3 regions of the uncultured Acetobacteroides sp. genome follow, and region 1 is predicted to be linked to each of the others. Evidence: riboswitches for the same ligand, from Rfam matches in the RefSeq annotation. Region 1 holds a riboswitch; each other region holds the start of a gene.
The links. Region 1 has a riboswitch for cobalamin ahead of ACHZA1_RS10425 (cobyric acid synthase). Riboswitches for the same ligand answer to the same signal wherever they lie in the genome.
Positions count from the first base shown of each region.

Region 2: it holds a riboswitch for cobalamin, as region 1 does, so the genes downstream of both, ACHZA1_RS12735 (ABC transporter substrate-binding protein) here and ACHZA1_RS10425 (cobyric acid synthase) in region 1, are expected to answer to the same signal.
Region 3: it holds a riboswitch for cobalamin, as region 1 does, so the genes downstream of both, ACHZA1_RS12765 (TonB-dependent receptor domain-containing protein) here and ACHZA1_RS10425 (cobyric acid synthase) in region 1, are expected to answer to the same signal.

Region 1 covers NZ_OY763328.2:2,515,968-2,520,161, forward strand. Annotated here, with positions in the region: rRNA gene ACHZA1_RS10415 (23S ribosomal RNA) at 1-1,375, shown strand, start outside; rRNA gene rrf (5S ribosomal RNA) at 1,539-1,650, shown strand; cobalamin riboswitch at 2,087-2,271, shown strand; gene ACHZA1_RS10425 (cobyric acid synthase) at 2,386-3,873, shown strand; gene ACHZA1_RS10430 (aminotransferase class I/II-fold pyridoxal phosphate-dependent enzyme) at 3,943-4,194, shown strand, end outside.
Region 2 covers NZ_OY763328.2:3,077,022-3,081,215, forward strand. Annotated here, with positions in the region: gene ACHZA1_RS12725 (ATP-dependent 6-phosphofructokinase) at 1-275, shown strand, start outside; gene ACHZA1_RS12730 (branched-chain amino acid aminotransferase) at 568-1,587, shown strand; cobalamin riboswitch at 1,663-1,853, shown strand; gene ACHZA1_RS12735 (ABC transporter substrate-binding protein) at 1,882-3,036, shown strand; gene ACHZA1_RS12740 (iron ABC transporter permease) at 3,039-4,082, shown strand; gene ACHZA1_RS12745 (ABC transporter ATP-binding protein) at 4,082-4,194, shown strand, end outside.
Region 3 covers NZ_OY763328.2:3,087,126-3,091,319, reverse strand. Annotated here, with positions in the region: gene ACHZA1_RS12775 (adenosylcobinamide-GDP ribazoletransferase) at 1-633, opposite strand, end outside; gene ACHZA1_RS12770 (S4 domain-containing protein) at 712-1,167, opposite strand; cobalamin riboswitch at 2,001-2,195, shown strand; gene ACHZA1_RS12765 (TonB-dependent receptor domain-containing protein) at 2,310-4,184, shown strand.

The DNA of each region.
Region 1 (4,194 bases):
GTATAGGGTGTAGGTTAATAGCCGGATCCTGCCGAACCTGATAGTACCGCGAGCCCACGGGCAAGCGGATAGCGTCCCTAATCCGACTTCCAAGAAAACCCCCTAAGCATCAGGCGCTGGGCACCCGTACCGCAAACCGACACAGGTGGTCAAGGAGAGAATCCTGAGGTGCTCGAGTGAATCACGGCTAAGGAACTCGGCAAACTAGCCCCGTAACTTCGGGATAAGGGGCCCCCACGGTGACGTGGGGCGCAGCGAAGAGGTCCAGGCGACTGTTTACCAAAAACACAGGGCTCTGCGAAACCGAAAGGTGAAGTATAGGGCCTGACACCTGCCCGGTGCCGGAAGGTTAAGAGGAGAGGTCATCGTAAGAGAAGCTTTGAATCGAAGCCCCGGTAAACGGCGGCCGTAACTATAACGGTCCTAAGGTAGCGAAATTCCTTGTCGGGTAAGTTCCGACCTGCACGAATGGTGTAACGATCTGGACGCTGTCTCAGCCGTGAGCTCGGTGAAATTGTAGTATCGGTGAAGATGCCGATTACCCGCAACGGGACGGAAAGACCCCGTGCACCTTCACTGCAGCTTAGCGCTGGTTCTGGGGTGGCGATGTGTAGGATAGGCTGGAGGCTGTGAAGGCGGTACGCTAGTATCGTTGGAGCCGACGTTGAAATACAGCCCTTCGCCACTTCGGGGCCTAATCCCTGATAGGGAGACACCGCTTGGCGGGTAGTTTGACTGGGGTGGTCGCCTCCAAAAGAGTAACGGAGGCTTCCCAAGGTGCCCTCAGCGCGAATGGCAACCGCGCGTGGAGTGCAATGGCACAAGGGCGCTTGACTGTGAGGCCGACAAGCCGAGCAGGTGCGAAAGCAGGGCATAGTGATCCGGTGGTTCCGCATGGGAGGGCCATCGCTCAAAGGATAAAAGGTACGCCGGGGATAACAGGCTGATCGCCGCCAAGAGCTCACATCGACGCGGCGGTTTGGCACCTCGATGTCGGCTCGTCACATCCTGGGGCTGGAGAAGGTCCCAAGGGTTCGGCTGTTCGCCGATTAAAGTGGCACGCGAGCTGGGTTCAGAACGTCGTGAGACAGTTCGGTCCCTATCTGTTGCGGGCGTAGGAAGTTTGAGGGGGTCTGACCCTAGTACGAGAGGACCGGGTTGGACGAGCCTCCGGTGTACCAGTTGTTCCGCCAGGAGCACCGCTGGGTAGCCGCGCTCGGTTGGGATAAGCGCTGAAAGCATCTAAGCGCGAAGCCTGCCTCAAGATGAGACTTCCCTTAAGGGCCGTGGGAGACTACCACGTTGATAGGCCGCAGGTGTACGCGCAGCAATGCGCTTAGCCGAGCGGTACTAATTGCCCGAACGAGCTCCGAGAGGGCCGCGCCCTTAGCGGGCAGACGCCGCTTCGTCCGAAGAATGTCAAAATCTAAAAGATATAAGATTTTAGACGCTAGATATTAGACGCTATATGAGGATTGAATGGCATATGCTATGAAGTCTAAGATCTAGGTGCTAAATACTAGGATCTAAAAGAAGACTTAGGTGGCTAGGCGGCGGGGCTCCACCCCTTCCCATTCCGAACAGGGCCGTTAAGCCCGCCAGCGCCGATGGTACTGCTACACCAAGCGGGAGAGTAGGTGGCCGCCAAACCTATAGAGCCCCCGACCGAAAGGTCGGGGGCTTTTTTTATGCCCTTACGGAAGGGGTTGTAAGCTGAGTATGGGAATTCGAAAAGCAGCGGTCAGCTTTCGTTGCGAGCGCATAGGACAAGATCCAGGATGGTGCGCTTCAGCTGGCTATCGATGTTTTTCTCAATATCGGTTTCTGTGACTTGGTACTCGTACCTCGACTTGGGAGGATTGGGTATGTAGTCGTAGGTATGGATTTCTAAAATCTACCTTGTGCATGACATTTTGACCTCCGTACATCCTACGGTGATCCTACGGACTGCTACGGTCTCTATCGGAGCAATTAAGGGTGTTGTTCTGTCAATTTGTCATTGCAAAAGTAGCAGGGTAAGGTGTTGTGCTTGCCTATTATTGGAATATCTTCAACTGATAGCTCGTCTTTTGATAAAAAATCCTCATCTTTGCGTCCGATAATTGGTATCCTGCTTGGGCAGGATAAAAGGGAATCCGATGAAACTTCGGAGCTGTACCCGCAGCTGTAAATTCCACTAAACGTTTTGAAGAATAGCCACTGGCACCTGGTGCTGGGAAGGTTTCAAAACGGGAATGAGCCAGAAGACCTGCCATTATCAACATATTCAGATGCTCCGGGAATAGAGCAGGTCGATACAGATTCTTAAGATTCTCTTTAAGCTCTGGATTAATCGCATCCTATCCTATTTGCAGAGCAATCACGCAACGTGAATCCTAAAAGAGAATGAGTAAGCACTCCCTTCGTCCGATAATGTTTGCAGGCACCGGCAGCGATGTTGGTAAAAGCGTTATTGCTGCAGCATTCTGCCGCATATTCCTGCAGGATGGCTTCCAACCAGCCCCCTTTAAGGCGCAGAACATGGCGCTCAACTCGTATGCCACTCCCGATGGGCTAGAGATTGGTCGTGCGCAGGCCGTTCAGGCAGAGGCGGCAGGCTTACCTTGCTCTACCGACATGAATCCCCTTTTGCTAAAGCCCACCTCCGACCGCATGTGCCAAGTAATACTCAACGGCAGGGTAGTGGGCAACAAGAGCGCTGCCGACTACTTCAACGGAGCCGACCGCGAGCAGCTGCGCGCAGAGGTAAACTCTGCCTTCGATCGCCTAAAAAACTCCTATAATCCCATTGTTATGGAAGGTGCCGGCAGCATTGCCGAGGTAAATCTTCGTTCGCGCGATCTGGTTAACATGTCCATGGCGCAGCATGCCAGCGCCGTTGTAGTTCTTGTTGCCGATATCGACCGTGGCGGTGTAATAGCATCGGTTTACGGCACGATGATACTGCTCACCGAAGAGGAGCGCAGGCTGGTAAAGGGCATCATCATTAATAAGTTTAGGGGCGATATTTCGCTATTTACCGATGGCGTTAAGATCATTGAGGACCTTTGCAAGGTGCCGGTGCTTGGCGTTGTGCCCTACTTTAAGGATATCCATATCGAGGCTGAAGATTCGGTGATGCTCGACCTAAAGAACCGCACCGCCGTAGATGGCAAAGTGAATGTTGTTGTGGTGCTGCTGCGCCACATGTCCAACTTCACCGATTTCGACGTGCTGGAGCGCGACGAGCGCGTGCATCTTTTCTACTCCAACAACGTCGATGAGATTTCGAAGGCGGATATCATCATCATCCCCGGAACAAAATCTACCATTGCCGATCTGTACGAGCTGCGCAAAAATGGTGCTGCTACGGCTATAGTTAAGGCATATAGGGATGGCAAAACGGTGATGGGCATCTGCGGTGGGTACCAAATGCTGGGCATGGAGGTGTGCGATCCGCAGCATGTGGAGGGTCCGATTGACGCCCTGCCCGGATTGGGCTTGTTACCTGTGCGAACCACCATGCTGGGCGAGAAAATTACCCGTCAGGTACAGTTTAATTTTCTGGATAATCCTGCAACCTGCGAGGGGTACGAGATACACATGGGCGAAACGGAGCTGCTCTCGGGCAATGCATCGGCGCTAAATGCGCTTAGCGGCGGCAATGCCGATGGCGTTCATGTAGATAACCGCTGCTTTGGGACGTACATCCACGGCATTCTCGACAATGCCGTTGTGATAGATCATCTACTAGCCCCTTTCCAATCGAAACTCATAACAAGAACCTTCAACTACAAGGAGTTTAAGGAGGAGCAGTACAACCTGCTTGCCGACCATATCAGAAGACATGTTGATATGAAGAAGGTTTATGAGATACTAGAAAATAGATATTAGATATTAGACGCAAGACGCAAGACAAAAGATATCTTGATACTTGTGTCTTGATACTAAATAAAAGAGATTATGCTTTTTGGTCACGGAGATGATGTACAGGCTTGTGGAGTTCCTATTGTAGGGAACTTTAGCTCCAACGTTTGGTACGATGGGTACGTTGCCGACTTGCAGGGTGTGGTATCGGAGGCATTAACCGGTATTACCAGCTATCCAGAGCCTGATGCGCGCAGCTTGCGTACGCTTTTGGCTGAGGTTAACGGCGTAGGATTATCGAACGTGCTGGTGAGCAACGGAGCCATAGAGGCTATCTACCTGATAGCG
Region 2 (4,194 bases), 560 kb from region 1:
GTTTGGGCTACATGGTACGCTCTGGTGCCCCTGATGCTCTTGATAGCATTGTGCCCATGGCTTTTGGTAACCTTGCGCTCGATCTTATTCTTAAAGGTACCTGTGGCAGGCTGGTGAGCTTGCGTAATGGTCGGTACGACAATGTTCCTATCGACGTTGTAACCAGCTACAAGAAAAAGGTTGACATCGAAAAGTTCTACGACAAGGAACGGTATCGTCCACGGTACGAAAATTTCAACGATAAGCCGCAGCTTATCATGACAAGCGACTTCTAGGCAGATAAATAAGGGAGAGGTTTTTATCTCTCCTTTTACTTGAATAATTGTAGTAAGTATTCATCACTCTTCTAATGTCTCTATTTTTGAGTGTTAAATCTAAAAGACGAATCTCGTGTTTGTAGTTCAATCTGCTACAATAAAAACATCACTTTGTGTCGTTTTGTAGCTTAATCGATGATTGGTGCGATAAATTGTAATGTATAATAGTTTCGTTAGTGATAAATTTGTTAAAATCGTTTTTGCTAAACGAAAAACTATTACTTTTGGTGGTATCAGAAAACGCAATCATATGGAAAATTTAGATTGGGGTAAGTTGCCTTTCGGTTACATAAAAACTGACTACAACGTCCGCTGTACATTTAAAGATGGGAAATGGGGCGAATTAGAGGTGTCTGATTCGGAGTATCTCCCAATTCATATTGCCGCAACAGGACTTCATTATGGGCAAGAAGCATTTGAAGGCTTGAAGGCTTATAGAGGTAAGGATGGTAAAATCCGCCTTTTCCGTTGGATCGAGAATGCAAAACGGTTACATCGGTCAGCCGAAGGTATTCTTATGGCTCCAGTTCCTGAAAAGCTTTTCGAAGAGGCTATCCTTAAGGTTGTGAAACTTAACGAGCGCTTTGTACCACCTTACGGTACTGGTGCATCGCTATATATCCGTCCCGTTCTTTTTGGTTCGGGTGCCGAGGTTGGCGTTAAGCCAGCTAAGGAGTATACCTTTATTGTATTTGTAAGCCCCGTAGGTCCTTACTTCAAGGAAGGTTTTAAACCTGTTAAAATTGCTATTGTAAAGGATAGCGACCGTGCTGCTCCGCTAGGTACAGGAACCTTAAAGGTTGGCGGTAACTATGCAGCTAGCTTACGCGGCGTAGTCGAAACTCACGATAAGGGCTACGGTTCTCCTTTGTACCTTGATGCGAAGGAAAAGAAGTATATCGACGAGATTGGTGCTGCCAACTTCTTTGGTATTAAGGATAACATGTACATTACCCCTAAGAGCACGAGTATTCTTCCATCTATAACCAACATGAGTATACTTACGTTGGCTGAAGATCTTGGACTTAAACCTGTGCGTCGTCAAATTCCAGTGGAGGAACTCGAAACTTTTGAAGAGGTTGGCGCTTGCGGTACTGCTGCAGTGATCTCTCCAATTGGTGAAATTGCCGATCTGGAAACCGGAAAGGTTTACAAGTATTGTAAAGATGGTTGTCCTGGTGCATGGTCAACTAAGCTTTACGAAACTCTTGTTGGTATTCAGTATGGCGATATTCCCGATCCTCACGGATGGGTAACCATTGTTGAGTAAGCAATAAAATAGCAATCAGCATAGAAGGGCGGCAGTTTGTCGCCCTTCATTTTTAGATAATTGTCGAAAAAAGGCTACATTTGTGCCCGATTTGGCGATCTTGCAAACAACGTAAGATTAAAGGGAATCCGGTTAAAATCCGGAGCTGTACCCGCAGCTGTAAGTTCTAGTAGCAGCCTTTAATGTTTTTACCACTGTCAGCTGATGATGGGAAGGTTTTAAAGGTGGAACGAGCCAGAAGACCTGCCTGTATCATGGGTAAAATATCAACTTTCGGGAATAAAAGTTTAAGGAATGACACGTTTTAGAGCCTTTCTGGCAATTGTATTGGTTTCTCTGCTGTTTAGCGCTTGCTCTTCCAAGAAAAATGGCAACGGCGAATCGTCAACTTCTGGTTCGTCCTACTTCTCCGAGAAAATAACCCTTAAATACCTTCGCGGATTTAGCATCAGCTACAGCGGCAGCTACGCCACGGTTGATGTTCGCGATCCGTTCGACTCCACTAAGCTGCTTAAGCGCTACATTCTTATCGATCGCACGAAATCTACCCCTTCGGGATTACCCAAAGGCATTGTCGTGAAGGTTCCTGTCGAAAAATCGGCCTGCTTTTACGGCTTAACGGTAAACGAAATGGCTCGCCTTGGGGTAAATCAAACCATAACTGGCGTTGCAGAGCCTCAGTACGTAAAGGATAGCCTTGTACAAGCGAAGCTTAAGCAGGGGAAGATAGCGAATCTTGGCGAAGTGGCGCAGGCTAACGTAGAGCGCATCATCGAAGCGAACCCTGAGATCTTGGTTGTTTCACCCATATCGGGTGGTCCACTTAACAAGATTGAGCAAACGGGTGTTCCGCTGGTGTACGACTGCTCGTACCTCGAAAATACCCCTTTGGCGCGTGCCGAATGGATCAAGTTCATCTCCTTATTCTTTAAGAAGGAGGCGCTTGCCAACAAAATGTTCGATAGCGTTGATGCCCGGTACAACCGTGTTGCAAAAATTGCGAAGGCTGCCAAGTCGCATCGTCCTACCGTATTCACCGAAAAGAAATTCGGACAGGTGTGGTACACCCCTGGAGGTCGCAGTTACATGGCTCGCTTCCTCGAGGATGCTGGTGCAGACTATATTTGGAAGGATGATAAGAGTACAGGTTCGCTTTCGCTGAATTTCGAATCGGTGCTGGCTAAAGCATCGAATGCCGACTACTGGATCATCAAGACCAACACCCCATACGTGTTCACCTACGCCCATCTCGAAAAGGAGTTCGGTCTTTACAGCAGCTTCAAGGCGTTTAAAGAAGGCTCCATCATCAACTGCGATACGGGAAGAACTCCCTACTACGAGGATGGCTATCTCGAACCAGACGTCATCCTTAGCGATCTTGTAAACATCTTCCATCCGGAGCTGCTGCCCGGCTATGTTCCAAAGTACTTCCAAATGCTGGCACGATGAGCATGTCCGCAGTAAGGCGTAAGCGGGGCCAAAGCATACGCATCATGGTAGGCGTGGGGTTGCTGATCCCTCTTCTGATGCTGATGAACATCGCCTGGGGAACGGTGTCCATTCCATTGGGAAAAGTGTTCTCCATCCTTTTTAGTTCCGACACATCAAACGTTGCTTGGTGCAACATCGTATGGATGTCGCGCATGCCCCAGTCGATTACAGCCATGCTGGCGGGCGCTGCCCTTGCGGCCTGCGGGCTGATGATGCAGACGCTCTTCCGCAATCCGCTTGCCGATCCTTCAATCTTAGGAATTAGCACGGGGGCAAATCTTGGCGTGGCCATTATGGTGCTATCCCTTAATGGGTCGATGATCGCTGGAACGGTTATGGGCTACACGGCCAACATCCTTGCTGCATTTCTGGGGGCGCTAGTGGTGCTCTTCATCATTCTTTCGCTATCGGCAAAGATAAAGAATACGGCCATGCTGCTTATTGTGGGTATCATGATAGGCTTCATGGCATCGTCCATCATCTCTGTTCTTAACTTTTACGCCTCGAAGGAGAATATTCAAATCTTCGTGCTTTGGGGGATGGGCGATTTCTCGAACGTAACCTGGAACGAGATGCCCTCCTTTGCCATCGCCTCGATTATCGGGGTTATGGTTGCCCTTTTACAGATTAAGCCGCTGAACGCGCTGCTGCTGGGCGAGAACTACGCCTCCAACTTGGGGGTTAACGTTAAGCGGGCGCGATACTCCATACTGCTGGGGGCTGGCCTGCTAATTGCAGCCATTACGGCCTTCTGCGGCCCGATATCCTTTATAGGTCTGGCCGTTCCGCACGTAGCGCGCATGCTGCTCGGAACCTCCAACCACAAGACGCTGCTGCCTGCCACCATTCTGCTTGGCTCTGTGGTTGCTCTTTTTTGCAACCTGCTCACCACGCTGCCCGGCGAGGGAGGAATTATCCCCATTAATGCCGTAACTTCGATGCTTGGTGCGCCAGTTGTCATATACGTGATCTTTAACCGTCGTAAGCTTCAATACTTTTCGTGATGAGTGCAAGGAAACAACCGCAGACAGAGCAGGTAACCCTTAAGGCTACTGGGTTGGGCATCGGTTACTCCGATGGCCGCAACCAGCCTACGCTCCTCCACGAGAAGCTAAA
Region 3 (4,194 bases), 570 kb from region 1:
AATAATTCGGACTGCAATAAGAGGTGCTATTGCCACCCAAATCTTCAACCTAAGGGTTAGGAAGAAAGGGAGTAAGCCTGTGATAAGAACAATGAGCCAACCATCTACGCCTAACTTACCAAAAGCAGGGGCTGCATCGTACCCCTCTTTAGGACGTAAGTACCGATTGGTGTCAATCAGGGTTATGGTCGCCAAACGCGAGAGGCTTTCGCCCGAAAGTATTAGCCAGGGAACTAGAGCAGGACTTAGCTCCTGAAGAATGGAAAACTGGAGTATCAGAGCCAGAGCAACGCCAAGAATGCCCTGGATTCCGATTTGCTTATCGGTGCGGTTCTTGATGTAGAAGCGCTGCCCGTGCCTTCCTCCGAGGTTGTCGAAGAAGTAGGCCAGCCCCCCCTCCTGTAAACCTCCTGTTAGGAAGATAGAGAACGTTAGGGTGATTGCTACCGTAACGGGCTGAGTGAAAAGATAGTCAACCAGGTAAAAGACGAGCGCGGTAAGACCTCCTACTACCCATCCAGCAATTGCATAATAGGGTGCCGTACGCCCATAATCGACATGGGAAATAGACATCCATCGGGCAATGGGAATTCGGGTGAACAAAGATATTGTTGCAGCTATTTTTCGGAACATGCTTAATGCTGGCTTTTGGCTTAGCCGTAATGGTCTTACAAACTTATAAAATGAATAAATAAGAATACAGCAATACCGCTACTTTTTACGCCCGGAAAACCACTTTTTTGCCGATCCTGTCTTCTTATCGGGTTTTGAAGGGGATGATTTTGAAGGTGCAGAAGCGCTAGATGCATCCTTTTTAATGCTGTCGGCATTGCTCGATTTCTTCTTTTCCGCGAACTTTTCGTTTTTACCTGCTTCTGCTTTGACTGGTCTCTCCTTTTTGGATCCATCGGCCGTATTCCGGGAAACTCGCTTTGAGAGAAATTCAGGCTTTCGCTTTTGCTCGACCACCTTTTCGACGAAGCGGAGGGGCTCGCCATCGATTCGAATAAAGTCGGTTTTAAACGCGAGGTCGCCAACCTTTGCGGTGTGGCTATTTACGGTAACACGCTCTTGGGCAATATACTCGTCGGCCTCACGGCGCGAGCAAAATCCTGCATCGCTAATCAGCTTGTTGAGGCGAATAGCGTCCTTTTTACTTTGTCGCATATAGATTTAAGATGAAGGATGCAAACGTAACACATCCGCCACGAAGTTAGCTATTTCTGCGAATATCCGCCAAACGCCTTAGATTTAGCATATAAGCCTTTGCCTTTTGAACATAGCCTCTGAATTCAAGAATCGCTTAATAGCCGCTAGCAATCTACTAAAGGAAGAGACCTCTACCTTCTTTTCTTTTTGAAGGGCAGAAGAAAAGAAAAGCCCTTGGCACGAATTAACTCGCTCAGTTGCGGTAGAATGTCTTGGCTTAAGATAAGGTAATCGCCTTAAGGCGATTACTACTTTGAGAAATGCTGCGGAGGCGACCTTGCTCAAACAAGGATTCGTGCCAATCTTGTATATCCCGTTGTCGGAAAGTTGGGATGTCGGCTAACGCCTCCAGCTTCGCCATGATGATTACGGAGAAAAAGTTGTTGGGTGCCGTTTAGCTTGCTCGCCGATGGTTTACCATATAGAAATGGGATGGTTTACATTAACAATGCTACTGAGTCTATCGGAAAAGACATGAAACCATAAAGCCAAACGCCTTATTTTTAGCAAGATTTGGCATTAGGCGGTGTAAATGAGGAAGGTTAACAAGGGATGTCGTAAAACAAAAGATGCAGAGCTACTGGAAGATCCGTTCGCCCTGCATCTGTTTCTGAATAAAGCTTACTGCAAATGTATACTTATTATTGTATCAACAAGCATCTTACAGAAAATTATTTATTTGTTGATGAGGAATCCGCGACTAGATCTGCATGTAACTGCATTTGGGAAGACGAGACTGGAATTCGAGAAGAAAAAAAGCTAATGCCGCCTTTGGGAAGATAAATTAAATCTATCTTTGCCGCAGTTTTGGTCTCCGCCACAAGCGGAGCGAAGAGGGAATCGGGTGAGAAACCCGAGCAGTTACCGCTGCTGTAAGCTCCATCAAAACCTTTTATCACCATCCAAATGCCACTGTCCGATTGAGGACGGGAAGGCGGATAAAAGGGGAGCAAGCCAGAAGACCTGCCAAAACTGGAACATTTATAGCTTTCGGATAAAGAGCTCGATGTAATTCATCTTACATTACTTTTCGCATCACTTCTTTTTATTCGCAGGTTTTAAGTGGTTGAATCGCTAACGATTTTGATCATTTCTAAAACATGTTATTAAACGTTTTTCTACTTAGCGCGCTGTCCGTATATGGCCCTACAGCCATCGATGAAAAGACCACATCCGATACGGTAAGGCTGAAGGAGGTGGTGGTTAGCAGCAAGCTGAAGCGCTACTCGTCGGGGCTATCACTAAAAATCGTCTCGCCTACTGAGCTTAGGCAGAACAGCAGCGCACTGCTGACCGATCTTTTATCGAATCAAGCTAGCGTAAACGTGAATAGCTACAGCCCTGGGGGAACTTCGAACGTTTCGCTGCGAGGGCTGAGCTCGGCGCACACGGCGGTGCTCTGGAATGGCATAAACCTGCAGAGCTCGATGAATGCTGGCGTTAGCTTTGGAAGTATTCCAACCTTCTTCGTGGATCAGGTGGTGGTGCAGCAGGGCGGAAACGGCGCGCTGTTTGGCAGCGGAGCCATTGGTGGGGTGATTCACCTGGACAATGTGCTGCCTTTTGGAACGGGAAGCAGCGGCGAGGTGATGCAGTCGGTGGGCAGCTACGGACTGACCTATACCGGAGCCAAATATACCTACAGCGGGGCCAAAATGGCGATATCCTCTCGCCTATTCTATACGGAAGCCGAGAACAACTACAAGATTACCAGCAGCGACAACCGCGACAGGCAGATAAACGCCCGCTACCGCAAGGGAGGAATAATGGAAACCGGCACGTTTGCGCTAACGGGCAACGACAGGATGGTGGTATCGCTCTGGGGGCAGGATGGTTACAACCAGTACCCGCCGATGGTGAGCAACACCATGAGCAGCGAGTACGACTACAACCATTTTTTAAGGGCAACTGCACAGTGGCAGGCCACTCGCCACCGGGTTGACTTCAACATTAAGTCGGCCTTGTTTAGCGACTGGGAAAACTACCGCAACCCTGGCATAGAACGATCGAACCACCACACCACTCAGGGATTGCTGGAGGGGGAAGCCATCGTAAAGCTTAGCGCTGAGAGTACGCTGGAGGGGGGAATCAACGCATCGTACGAGAGAGCAACCTCGACCAACTATCCTGAGATCAAGGAGCGCTACCGGCCAGCCGGGGTGCTGGGATATCGCTTTAAAGCTGATGATATAGGGCTGGAGAGCTTTGCTAGCATCCGACAGGAGCTGGTTGATGGAAAGGCATCGCCCATGACATGGTCGGTGGGAATACAAAAAAGGTTGATGAAGGGGCTTCAACTAAGGGGGAATGCATCGAGGAACTACCGTATTCCTTCGTTTAACGATCTGTACTGGAAGGGATGGGGTAATCAGGACTTAAAACCAGAAGAGGGCTACGGCGAAGAGCTGGGGCTGGACTACCTACATACAAAGAATGGTTTTTTGCTGTCGATGAAAGCTGCGGCTTTTAATAACAATGTAAACAACTGGATTCAGTGGAAGCCAAACGGATCAGTATGGAGCCCGATAAACGTGGGAAAGGCATGGTCGAGAGGCGCGGAAGCCAGCATTACGGTGAAACAGCAGGTGGATAGAATGACGCTGGGGGTAGATGTGTCGGGGATGTTCACCCGATCGACAGATCAAACAAAAGAATCGCCGACAAAGGGGATGCAGCTGATGTATACCCCCAAGTACAAGGGAAGCGCGGCCATTTACGTTCAAGCGAAATCGTTTAGCATTAGGTATACGCAATCGTATACGGGTAGGCGCTACTACATCGGCAACACCGACTGGCTGAATCCGTTTTGGGTGGCCTCTGTTGCAGTGGACAAAACATTCGATTTCAACTGGGGAGGGTTACGCCCATTCGCCCGAATAGATAATATCTGGAACGAGGAGTATCAGATGCAAAAAGGCTATGCGCTTCCGCTAAGAACCTTTCAGGCCGGGATATCGGTAAGCTTTGGAAGGTAGAATTAGCCGC